DNA from 4 places in the Porphyromonas levii genome. Region 3 is predicted to be linked to each of the others. Evidence: riboswitches for the same ligand, from Rfam matches in the RefSeq annotation. Region 3 holds a riboswitch; each other region holds the start of a gene.

Region 1 (3,199 bases), on a different contig from region 3:
CAGCGATGATCTTAGGAGAGAATATCGGTACTACTATTACCGCCAACCTCGCTGCCCTTAGTGCCAATTACAATGCTAAGCGTGCCGCACTCTCACACACCCTATTCAATGTCTTCGGTGTGGTATGGGTACTCTTCCTTTTCTTCCCAGCTATCAACCTCGTTTCAGGTATTGTAGAGAGAATAGATGGCTATGACCCTCGCAACCTATTCCCTATGATTGCCGACCTCAATGCTCGGTTCCAGCCTGGCGACGTAGCCATGATAACGGGCAAAGACCCTATTTTCGATCCCGAGCTGAGTCGTTTGCAAGCCACCATACGTAGCTCTGCAGGCGCCATCAGTATAGGGTTGTCGCTCTTCCACACGATGTTCAACATCTCCAATACTCTAGTGATGATCTGGTTTGTGCCAGTCATCGTGAAGATATGCAATAAGGTTATCCACCCTTCCAAGAAGGCTGCCGAGAAAAAGGAGTATTCCCACCTACAGTACCTTTCTACACGTATGCTCTCCACAAGTGAGCTATCCTTGCTTCAGGTGAATAAGGAGATTGTCTCCTTCGCCGATAAGGGACTAGGCATGCTCCGAATGGTTCGCGAGCTGAGCAATATCCAAGAGCGAGATCAGTTTGAACTCGTCTTTACCCGCATCGATAAGTATGAGCGCATCTGCGACCGAGTGGAGATAGAAATCGTGCAGTATCTGACAGAGCTATCCCGAGGAGACCTGAGTGGAGAGTCACGCCACAAGGTTCAGAAGTACCTCCGTATAGCTAGCGAGATAGAGAGCATCGGGGACTCCTGCTTCGAGATAGCCCGCATCCTCCGACGTAAGCTCGATGATGGCATCAAGGAGAACCCAATCATTGCCGCACACCTAGGCGTACTTCATGAAATGCTCGAGAATATCCTCAATCACATGAAAGGCGTACTAGAGGACAATGAAGATAATGCTCAGGACATGCTACTTATATCTCAAGACCTAGAGAAAGCACTCAACATCAAGTATAAGTTCCTAGTTACTGAGAACCTAAAGGATCTGCAGGTCAATGCTTATCCATACCAAGACTCAGTCTACTACCTCGATATCATCGACGAATACGAGCGAATAGGCGACTACGCTGTCAATGTAGTAGAAGCATTTATCGGCGAAGAGAAGTAATCGCCAATGGTAATCGCCTCTTTTCAGGCACCAATTCCCCTCCTATAGAGTCCTTTCTAAAGCTCTGTAGGAGGGAAATTTGCATTGCGCAAATACACATTCATTCAATAATCTTAAAGTAAATTGGGAAGTTCCAGAAAATATATTACCTTTGCCAATACAAGAGATGGGGTAAGGGAATTTGGTGCACAAGTCCAAAGCAGTACCCGCTACCGTGATGCTTCCCCTATAGATTAGGGTATCGTGCTATTATAAGCCACTGAGCCGAAAAGGTGCTTGGGAAGGCAATAGTAGAGAAGAGCTAAGCCGGGAGACCTCCCCTTCAATTTGGTGCAATGCGCTTGCACAGAGAGCCGATGACGCCTTCCGGGTGTGGAGGTGCCGTCATTCCAAGGCAGTCGTAGCTGTCTTTCTTTCTCTTTGTAGGTGTTGCGCCCCAAGCGAGTGATAAAGTTTAGTACAACGACAAAAGAAAAGAAAGGCATGAACAAGTATTTCGACAATCTAGCACTCCGCATCGGAGCTTTGTCTCTGATGCTCTTCGCGCTTGCTACCAGCTGCACTCCTAGCAATGACCGACCAACACCAGAGCCGATAAATCTTGAGCCTCCGACTGTGTATGTCATTAATTCAGGCGGTAAGGGCAAAGCTAATGCATCTATAGATGCGTATGCGCCAGACAGGAAGAGGCTTATAAGAGAAGTTTTCAACAAGACGAATGGTATTAAGCTCGGCGATACAGCACAAAGCGGATCCTTCTTTGGCAACGACTTGTACATAGTGGTTGGCAACTCTAATGTCATCTATAGGCTAAACCCTAAGACGATGAAGCGTACCGGTCAGCTCGAGATTGAGAGCCCGCGGTACATCTACTTCGTAAGTTCCGACAAAGCGTACGTGTCTCACTTGGGTTCGGGCGATATCACAATCTTCAATCCCCGGACGATGGAGACAACCGGAAAAATCACTACTTATCAGTCTGCTATTCACGGTGCTGGGAAGTTCGACCTCAGTACGGAGGAGTGGCTAAAAGTAGACGACAAGCACGTACTCGTGAGCTGCTGGAGCAACAATAGCAAGGTACTACTTATCGATACGACTCAGGACAAAGTGGTCAAGGAGATTGAGGTAGGTCTACAACCCAAGAGCATGGACATGGATAAGAATGGTAAGGTATGGGTACTCTGTGAAGGTCAGTCTTGGGTGGGTAAGAACCCTACCATCTGGACGATTGACTCCAAGGTCAACTATGCCGCACATCAGGTTGGTGGGGGGATTACGAAGTTTAAGGATCTTATGTATCCTGCGACTTCGCACCTCAGGATGAATTTCGCTAAGGATGCTTTCTACTTCTTCAATGCACCACACATCTTCAAGATGAGCATTACAGACAAAGAGATTCCGGCTACACCTTTCATCAATATGCCATCTAATTGTAATACCTATTCTCTGGCTGTAGCACCAAATGGCGACCTTTACATCGGAGACAGTAAGGACAACAAACAAGAGGGCACAGTATATAGGTACTCCGCAGATGGTCAGAAGCTCGATAGCTTCTCAGTGGGGGTACTGCCCATCGACTTCGTATTTTACGTCAAGAAATAATTAATCCCAATGAGGCTCTTGCTAGCCATATTTAGTATCGCGTTCCTCGCACTTCCCACAAGTGCAGAGGAGCGTGATACTTTATTGATACAACAGCAGTACAACCTCTCGGAGCTAGAGGTAGTCAGCCGAAGACCGCTCAGCCAAATAGGTGTGATGCAGAGCAAGATAGCGCCACTCGTACTCCACGATAATATTGCGCTCTCTCTGGGAGACGTCCTCACCTACGGAAGCGGTATATTCGTAAAAGAACAAGGGCGTGGGGCACTCAGCACCGTCTCCTTTCGTGGTACAGCTGCCAGCCATACCCGCGTAGACTGGAATGGGGTGGCACTCAATTCACCTACGCTTGGATTTACCGACTTCAGCCTTATACCGAGCTACTTTGTCGATAATGCCGCACTCCTGCACGGCTCTAGCTCTATCAGCCA
Region 2 (3,199 bases), on a different contig from region 3:
TGATACGCACACCACTCGTGTACGACATGAGCTGATTGAGACTACTATTGGACGCCACATATGGGCGGATACTCAAACTCTTAGCTGCATACACCCCCTCCTGCATCTGCTGAGTGTGGTCTGGGCCTACCACGAGCACCTCGCCGAGGAGCTTATAATCTTCCTTGAGGCTAAACGTAATATTGGTATCCTTATCCAACTGCACCTTCTGAACCTCTGTCTTATAGCCAAGTAGAGCAATCTCAAGCGTATATCTGCCTGGGGTTAACTTCATACTGAATGCGCCCTTGGCATCCGTTGCACACACTTTCCCTCTGCCCTCGATAGAGACAATAGCATAAGGGAGTGGTTGGTGTCTTTTATCATCTACCACCCTACCGCTTAGCACAAAAGACTGTGCCAACGCTCCAATAGAGTAGATGAGACTAAGGGCTAACGATAATGCCAGTCTATTACTCATCGGCATGGAGTTTTTCGCCTGTAACCTCATAGACCTTCTTCTTCTCTCCAATCAACACTCGTCGATGATTGGAGTAGAAGTCAATCTTATCATTAATAACCTTCAGTATCTGTGGCAATTCTCCTAAGCCCTGAATAGTTGCTTCCACTTCGTAACCCTCCTTCGTTAATAGCTCCTGCCACTCTCCAGCAATATCCTCCTTTGCATGCTCTCCGGCTACAATCATAAGAGGTCTGAGCAGTACTTTTTTGAGCCCTGAAGCCTTAAGCCTCTGTAATGCTTGTTCGAAATGAGGATACCCCTCTACACATCCTATCATAATATTAGTATATCCTCCAATTTGAAGCATGTGATCGAGCATCGCATACTGTGCTGTAGCGACATCATAAGTACCATGACCTACCCATATCGTAGCCACATCTGGTTGCGCACCCTCTGTCATTACCTTTAGCATCTCGGAGTAGTCCGACTCATGATAGAGCAGCGGGGTTGCTACCCTTAGCCTTTTGAAGAGACCTTCTACCTGTTCTGCCTCTTGCCTTACCGATACCATCTCTACGCCATTAGTCAGCGAAGTAGAGATGATAAGTACATGGGTATAACCATCCTCATGTAGTTTATTGAGCGCCTGAGAAGGATTCAGCTTAATAATACCCTTGTGGTCGGCAAGTCTTTTAATAATAATCCTAGAGGTATAAGCCTCACGGACCTCAAGGTTGGAGTGCTGTAGTTTCACAGCTGCATTGATGGCATCTAGGGTAAGCGCCCTAGTATCATCGTGTGTCGTACCAAAGTGCACCATCAGTATGGCACCCTTGTCTCCTTGTTCGAGGTTTTCAAATAGGGGGTCACGCTCAAAGACTTTGTTCTGAGCATAGAGATCTTGATTACATAGCATAGCCACAACGACACAAACTGCCGTCAGTAGAAAACTTCTCATGGGTTGAAAAAAAATCTCAAAATAATACCAGCACTCTGCTCCCCGAAGTGCAATAATACTCATTGGACATGGCAGGTCTCCTGGCTTGCTTACCTCGGACGACCTTCCCATCTTTATTCAAGACAGTGGTTGAATAGATTATCCGAAGGCATAATAATAGCTTACAGTAGCGGGCACTGCTCCAGAGTTCCACTGGATTCCCTCTTATGCACCATATAAACAAAGCGAATGCTTCTGTGCATCACCATCTCCACGAGTGCAAATGTAATAGTTTTTTTTGATGATTCTGAATTTTTCTCAATATGATTTAGTGAATGAACGATGTGTTAACACCCTAATTCGATTGTGGACCCCAACTATTATCCAATCGAACAATCCTATTAACTACCATAATTGTCAATCACTTAATACAGACAGAACACACAATCGTAAGAGTGGATACACATACGACTCATAACGAAGACGTATCTCATCAAAAATAGCTCGCGCAATCACCAAAATTTATTCCTAGGAATAAATTTATTTTTCTCTAGGAATAAAAATATTTATCTGTACAAATAAATTTATTTATTCCTAGGAATAAATTTCACTACTCTGGCGAGCCACAACTGTCGCTCCCCTGAGCGGATTTACCAACAACGCAATATGCTGTACTATAATATATTGCGATAATAATATATGAAGGTTGCTACCACTAAACTGCAATCACACCTGCGAATTCTGTGCTGAGAAATAATATTGCACTCCACTGTAGATGCTCCTAATACCTTATGTAGATTATCTTTTACCTTTACACCTTCTGTTATATTACACTTTATTTTGACTATATTGTTGTTGTATTGATTTTATTTGTATGTTTGCACCAATAACATATCGATTGTTTAGTAAAGCATTTTTAATCTATAAAGTTTGTATCTATGAACAGAAAGACAATTGCTTTCATGTGTACAGTTTTCTCAGCTTGTACACTATTGCTATTTAGTGTTTCCTGCTCTATGAGCAGAAGAGACGTTGAATCCCATTGATATTGATGTTTATGTTTTCGTGCAAATATTTATAGTCTATGATTATGAAAGCAAAGATAGTTTTATTCGTTATTTTCTCCATCCTGACGCTTTCGCTCAGTGGATGTTATCGATATAGCAAAGAGGAAACCCCTGAGTACTTTAGAAGCCAAGAGAGAGATCCTCTCCTCATCGGTAAATGGCGATCATTTAACCCAGAGACTCAAGAGTTATATGGGGATTACATTATTGAATATAAAGCAAATGGGGAATGTATATTTTCCGATATTAGCGATAGCGGGAGAAAGATTAAGCACTACTTTTACACAAAAGACAGTGCAATCTTTATTCTACTTATGGGTGATGGCTGCAAAATTGGCAGAAGTGTCCACAAACAGTTATACCGATTTGAGAAGAATAATACTCTACTCTATACCGGATGTGATGTGACTGGAGAATATGAATTCTACCCATTTAAAAGACTTTAGCATAGAGGAGTAAACACATTGGATGTGTAACAAGGAGAGAGTATACCAAAACTAACTCCTCTATTGGATGGTCTATGTATCTATAAAAGGACAGCTACTATCAGCAAGCAAAATACTTACTGATAGTAGCTGTTACAATAAGTTGAGAGAGGGATAGCGTGACACTGGAAAGCATCGCTAATATCACGCGTTATGCGAATCTGCCCCTAGCGAGGACGTGGGGTTGCTACCCCGTAATTTGTGATCACTCATGCATTTTGTAGAAGATCAATGTGTCTTCTTGGCAGGTTTTGTGGCTCCTGACACG
Region 3 (3,199 bases):
GAATACACCAATTGCGCTACTAAAAGGTACAGAAGCACGGCATGAATATGATTTTTATACCGATGAGGAGTTACCTCATATCTTCACCCCATACTACCAAGCTACACCTCTGTCTGAGAATGATTCCCTCTTTGGCTCTATGCGAGGGCGGAATGTGATGGTCATCATCATGGAGAGTATGGCGAGCGAGTACATTGGCTTTCTCAATCAAGGGGTAGAGGGGCATACAAGTAGGACTCCTTTTCTTGACAGCTTGCTTCCTCATACCCTATATGCTCGTTATGGTTTTGCCTCTGGCAAACGGTCGGTAGAGTCTTTCCCCTCTATATTTGTTTCACTTCCCTCTTTCGGTGGTACATTCAACGATAAAGATTGGGAAATGTCCAATTATCAGCACTTCAATAGCTTCGATACAGGACTTCCATTGGCTCTAAAGCGTGAGGGTTATACCCTTAAGTTTTACCATGGAGATAGTGAAGGCGCTATGGGATTTTTCCCATTTCTCCAAAAGCTTGGGGTAGACCAACAGTATACAGGAGACGACTATCTGGCTCAGCATCCCAATAGCAAAGGGGATATGTACAGTGAGTGGGGTATTCATGACTTGCCCTTCGAATTAGCAATGGCTAGTGATATGGATAATCTGAAGGAACCTTTTGGCGCCTTTTTCTTCTCTCTCTCTAATCACTATCCTTTCAAAGTGCCGAAGCAATTTAATGATCAATTTAAGGGCGGTTCTCTGCCAATACATAAGACAGCGGAGTATGCCGACTATGCCTTATGCCAATTCTTCGACAAAATTAAGGATGCTCCGTGGTTTCAAAATACGCTCTTTGTACTTACAGCGGATCATACCAACCAGACTGATCTCCCTGCCTATGACAATTTGGCAGGGCACGCAGCTGTTCCAATTGCTTTCTATGATCCTCAAGGTAAGCTGAAGAGTGAAATCAATGAGTACGTGGTGCAGCACGCCGATATCCTGCCTACGCTCCTCTATCTAACTGGGAACACTGAGCCAGTCCTGAGCTATGGTAATAATGTATTTGATAGGTCGGTAGAACACTTTGCGCTCAACTACTTTGGGGGGCAATACTTGCTCTTTACTAAAGATGCAACTATTGCAATGACCACAGCGAGTAATATAACAGCGACAAGCCCAGTGAAGCACCTGCAGACGGATGTAACGATTGAGCCTTCAGAAAAGACGGTAGAGCACTATTCTAATCTACTTCGTGCTATTGTCCAAGATTATAACCATAGGATATTCTCTACCTCATTTTCTGTGAAAGATGTTTTGCCAAAGGGAAAGGAGAGGTAGTCAATTCTCTTTTCGTATATACAATAAATAGTGTTACCTTTGTGGAGTAAGTTGTGGTGATGCTCGGAGATAGCCTATCTCAAGAGCATAAAAGGGAATCTAGTGGAAGTCTAGAGCAGTGCCCGCTACTGTGAGCTTCGTATCGCGTTTGGGGTAATCTACATAATGGTGTCACTGTCTGGTAACAGATGGGAAGGCGTCTCCAAATAGGAGCAAGTCAGGAAACCTGCCATTGCTATTTATTTGTACTCTCGGGGGCAAGAGTGCGTAATGTTGCATCCTCTTCGATTTTATGAAGAATAGCTTGTTGAGACCTATTTGGGTCGTTTGGACTTTGGTGCTGTCTTCGTGTCTCGCCACAGCTCAGGTCACTGTGCGTGGTCGGGTGAGTGACAAGGATGGGAAGGCTTTACAGGGAACCTTTATAAAAGTAGATGGTACTATTCGTGGCGTTGCTGATGCTGCGGGTGAGTATGCTATTGAGCTAACCAAGGGGCAATATAAGTTATCCGCCTACTTATTGGGGTTTGGAGAAAAGCAGCTAGTAGTAAGGGTGGGGGATAAGCCGATTAGGCAAGACTTTGTCCTGGAAGAGGACTACAAACTACTCCGAGAGGTCGTTGTCAGTGCTCCTACCTATAAGGAGGTAATGCAGAATAGTTCGTTCTCTGCCACGAGTATAGATGTCCATCCTCTTGTGGCATCGGTGAGCAATCTCAATAAGTTGGTCAACCAATCCTCAGGCGTAGTGATACGAGAAGAGGGTGGTGTAGGTTCGGACTTTGACCTCGCTATCACAGGGCTTAGTGGCAATGCCATTAGGTATTTCGTGAATGGCGTTCCGCTGTCTTCGCTTGGGAGTGGTGTGACGCTAGCGAATATCCCTATCAACCTTGTGGAACGCATGGAAATATATAAAGGGGTGGTGCCTCCTGAACTTGGGTTAGATGCCTTGGGTGGGGCGGTGAATATCGTGACAAAGAGTAGTCATGCAAATTATCTTGATGTCTCTGCAGAAGCAGGCTCATTCCACACATACGGAGCCGATGTGAACGGTCAGTATCAGCTCAATAGGAGTGGTCTCACCCTTAGGGGCATTATGAGTGTAAAGTCCTCCAAGAATGACTACTTAATGCGTGGCGTAGAGGTGTGGAATGAAGCTGCTTATGAGTATCAGTTGGGGGATTATCGTCGCTTTCACGATGGCTATAGATCTCTTTTCTCCCAACTTGAACTAGGTTTTACGGGTCGTACATGGGCAGACGAAGCTTTTGTAGGTATCTCATATACTAGTAGTGCTAGTGAGCTACAGACAGGATTTAGCCAAAACCTAGTGATAGGGCAGGCACACAGAGATCGTAGTGCTCTGAGGTTTTCAGGGAGGTATAGCAAGAGAGACCTATTTGTAGATGGGCTCTCCCTAAATCTATTCGCATCTCATACCAATGACCATATCTTATACACCGATACCGCTTATAGGCGTTATGCTTGGGATGGTAGTTATGTAGAGACGAATTATAGTGAGCTGATGCGGCGAGGGAAGATGATTCGGGCTACTGAACGCCCTACTGATGTACTACGTGCTAATATCGCCTATCAATGGTCACGAACAGGGACGGTCTCTTTCAACTATACGCTTACAGCGAATAAGAATAAGCGAACGGATCGCCTCGATGCCACCTTTATCCCTTCGGAAGATTATTTGGCAAGGCATATCTTGGGTGTTTCGTATGGGCAATATCTGTGGGATGATCGTATCAATACTACTCTATTCCTTAAAGATTATATCTTCCATGCAGAGGTAGAGCAGTCAGATTATTATTGGATTACGGGTGCCAATGAGGTGGAGCGTAAAGCTACAAAGAATCACCTAGGATA
Region 4 (3,199 bases), on a different contig from region 3:
ATCCATCGACCTGAGATAGTGAGAGAACTTTGCTTCCCTAGTAGTCGTCCTCTAATAGAAACTACACCACTCGCAGAGTGCTTGGCATTGCCCTGAAGCTGCAGCCCATTCTCCATATTGATAGCATCTGTGAAAGTGTAATTTGCACGTATAGCTAGCCAAGAGAGAGGATAGATGTCGGTGTTGACCTCCATGCCCCTAATCCTTACCTGACCAATATTCCTGTATCTTAGCTCCGTCCACTCTTCTCCGTTATCATTTGTGACTCGTACGAATGAGGATTGTATCTTGTCTCGTAGGGTATTCTGATACACCTCACCACTTATGGCGAATGAGGGCATACGGTATTCAAGAGATAGGTAGCCGTATTGTGAACGCTCTGCCTTGAGGTTAGGATTACCGATGTTGTGAGATACTGCTCCCATCATGAAGTCGGAGTAGAGTTCCGTATTATTGGGTGCCTTGAAGCCCATGCTATAGCCCGTTCTCACCTTGAAATACTTAGTAGGAGCGTACATTAAATTAACCTTAGGGGTGAAGGCATTCCCAAATGCTGAGTGGTGAGTGTACCTTGCTCCACCAGTTAGATTAAGGATAGGGAGTAACTGCCAGTCACCCTGAGCAAATAGGTTGAGGTCGTATACCTGTCGTGTCTTAGTCTCTTTGCCAAACTGGATATCGCTATAGTCCTTATTGATATTCACCTCAGTACCGCCAATAAACTCCAGTTGGCTGAGGGGCTTAAGTATATCCGTTAGTCTGATTGTGTGCTGATGAAACTTAGCATCAGCAGGCTGTGTCTTACCTTTTATTATGGTATGGCGGGTATAGTGGTCAGCAAAGTAAGATAGGCTTAGTTTATGTATGCCTACTGTGTGCTCACCTAAAATACTATAAGAGAAGTTACTATTCCGATACCTATCTTCCTTAATACTAAGCGGTGGATTGAACTGGTCTTGAAGAAATAAGTCAAGGCTTCCAGTTAACTGTGTAGCCCCTCTCTCCCACCATAGTTTTTGCTGTAGACTATAGTTGCGATACGGATTAATAGTGTAGATCTGCTGATTCTCGGGATTTAGGTTGTAGCCTTTTGTGCCGAAGTAGTATATTGAGGTGCGTCCCGACCAGACACCATGCTTGCCTCCTATACTGAGATCTGCTATGCTGTTATTGAACTTCCCATACTGGAAAGACCCTGAGCCCTCAAGCTTACGTGCCGGTTTCTTGGTGATGATATTGATAACCATGCCGATGGCATTAGAGCCATAGAGAACCGATGAAGCACCTTTGACGATTTCGATCTGTTTTATGTTGCTTTGGGAGATACGGCTAAGGTCAATATTCCCTCCTGGGGTCTTAGCAAGACGTTCTCCGTCCACGAGTACGAGAATGTAGCTATTCTCCAGTCCTTGGGCTTGCATATTGATGCCTCGACCATCCCTTTTGAAGGAAAGCCCTGGTAGGTTATATTGGAGGAGCTCGGTTATATTCTCAAAGTTGCTAGATGTTATCTCTACATCCCCAATGACGCGAGTTAGTATGGGCGCAGCCGATATAGCCTTGGGCGTTCGTGTCGCTGTTACGACAAATTCATCGAGGTACTTATCCCACCGCATTGTACTATCATTGTGCTCAGGAGCGGTGTAGTTCATATCGGTTTGGGCATACAAAGAAGTCCCTACAATAAATATGAAGTTGAGCAATAGGAAGAGCTCGAAAGATTTCTTCATGGTTATACAAATAGTTCCTATACCATACCAAGTGCTAGTAACTTGCCCATCTATAATAGTCTAGACCACTTAACCTCACACCCGGAATAGTTAGTGAAAACATTGCTTTCAATAAGTTATTACGCTTTGGCAGGTCTCCTGGCTTATTCCATCAGCACACAGAGCCTTCCCATCCTATTGTCTTGCAGAGTATGGACAGTGGCTTACGGATATCTACATGCCTTTATAGAATTTACAGTAGCGGGTACTGCTCCAGACTTTCACTGGATTCCCTTTTCAATGAGCTAGGAGGAACTCCATAGCTTATCACCAAATTTTATCGCTGCAAAGGTAGAGATAATTCTAATCGTGTGCAACCTTAAGGGCGCAAATAACTATTAGTAGAACCCTGAAGTAATGCTACTTGTGAGAAATACATGACAGCATACTCTGGATAGGCTCCGTATAGAGAAGCATCCTTCTCTATGCGGAGGATGTGGGTGAAAGGGAAATTATAGTTAATTTTGTAGGCAATATGGGAAGTGGGTATTGGCAATCGTATGAAGAAGGATATATTTGATATTGAAATGGAGCTGGTGGGACGGGAAGTCTACTCCGATAGACTTTTCTTGGGTCACTTTGCGCCTACCAACCGTGAGCAAGTAGTACCAATTTGTCTGCCTGGGCAGTTCGTGGAGATACAGGTTAAGAATTGCGATGGCGTGATGCTTCGCCGCCCTATATCGGTCTACGCAGCAACCGAGAGAACTCTCGATCTACTTATTCAAAATGCGGGTAAAGGCACAGAAGTATTATGCAATGCTCCAGTAGGGAGTCGGTTCAATATCCTATTGCCCTTGGGTAATACATTCCGTATACCTGAGGCAGGAGCCCGTCCGCTGCTTGTAGGTGGCGGAGTAGGGGTAGCCCCTATGTATGCGCTTGGTTGTGCTATGAAAGCTAAGGGAATCGAGCCTACTTTCCTTCTAGGAGCTAGGAGCGCGGGGCACTTCTCCGATCTTTCTCATTTCGAGTCTGTAGGGGAGCTGTTTATTACTACTGAAGACGCTTCTCTAGGGGAGCAAGGATATGTGACTCAGCACTCGATATTAAGAGCACAGAAGTTTACACATACATATATGTGTGGTCCTACACCGATGATGAAGGCCGTAGCTCGTTGGGCACGCGAGGAAGGCATCCCATCTCAGGCATCGCTCGAAAATCACATGGCTTGTGGTATAGGTGTGTGCCTCTGCTGTGTAGAACCGACAGTAAAGGGACATAAGACGGTTTGTAATGATGGTCCTGTATTTGATACTACCGAACTACTTTGGGACTAAGCGCTATGGAGAAGAATCTAGTGGTTAGAATAGGAGAGGCGGAACTGAAGAATCCAATCACAGTAGCTTCAGGTACATTCGGAGATGGTCTCCTAATGAATAGGATCTACGATGTCTCTTGCTTGGGAGGAATTTTTACTAAGGGAACCA

The links. Region 3 has a riboswitch for cobalamin ahead of IX315_RS04805 (TonB-dependent receptor). Riboswitches for the same ligand answer to the same signal wherever they lie in the genome.
Region 1: linked by a shared signal. The riboswitch ahead of IX315_RS04275 (DUF5074 domain-containing protein) and the one ahead of IX315_RS04805 (TonB-dependent receptor) in region 3 are both predicted to bind cobalamin.
Region 2: linked by a shared signal. The riboswitch ahead of IX315_RS00460 (sirohydrochlorin cobaltochelatase) and the one ahead of IX315_RS04805 (TonB-dependent receptor) in region 3 are both predicted to bind cobalamin.
Region 4: linked by a shared signal. The riboswitch ahead of IX315_RS08250 (TonB-dependent receptor plug domain-containing protein) and the one ahead of IX315_RS04805 (TonB-dependent receptor) in region 3 are both predicted to bind cobalamin.

The regions. Positions count from the first base shown of each region.
Region 1 is NZ_JADRGN010000013.1:15,292-18,490, forward strand. It holds gene IX315_RS04270 (Na/Pi cotransporter family protein) at 1-1,163, shown strand, start outside; cobalamin riboswitch at 1,315-1,500, shown strand; gene IX315_RS04275 (DUF5074 domain-containing protein) at 1,647-2,768, shown strand; gene IX315_RS04280 (TonB-dependent receptor) at 2,778-3,199, shown strand, end outside.
Region 2 is NZ_JADRGN010000001.1:109,574-112,772, forward strand. It holds gene IX315_RS00455 (TonB-dependent receptor) at 1-460, opposite strand, end outside; gene IX315_RS00460 (sirohydrochlorin cobaltochelatase) at 453-1,400, opposite strand; cobalamin riboswitch at 1,454-1,664, opposite strand; gene IX315_RS00465 (hypothetical protein) at 2,470-2,892, shown strand; gene cobA (uroporphyrinogen-III C-methyltransferase) at 3,160-3,199, opposite strand, start outside.
Region 3 is NZ_JADRGN010000015.1:41,439-44,637, reverse strand. It holds gene IX315_RS04810 (LTA synthase family protein) at 1-1,321, shown strand, start outside; cobalamin riboswitch at 1,359-1,569, shown strand; gene IX315_RS04805 (TonB-dependent receptor) at 1,614-3,199, shown strand, end outside.
Region 4 is NZ_JADRGN010000043.1:6,315-9,513, reverse strand. It holds gene IX315_RS08250 (TonB-dependent receptor plug domain-containing protein) at 1-1,730, opposite strand, end outside; cobalamin riboswitch at 1,842-2,046, opposite strand; gene IX315_RS08245 (dihydroorotate dehydrogenase electron transfer subunit) at 2,270-3,049, shown strand; gene IX315_RS08240 (dihydroorotate dehydrogenase) at 3,055-3,199, shown strand, end outside.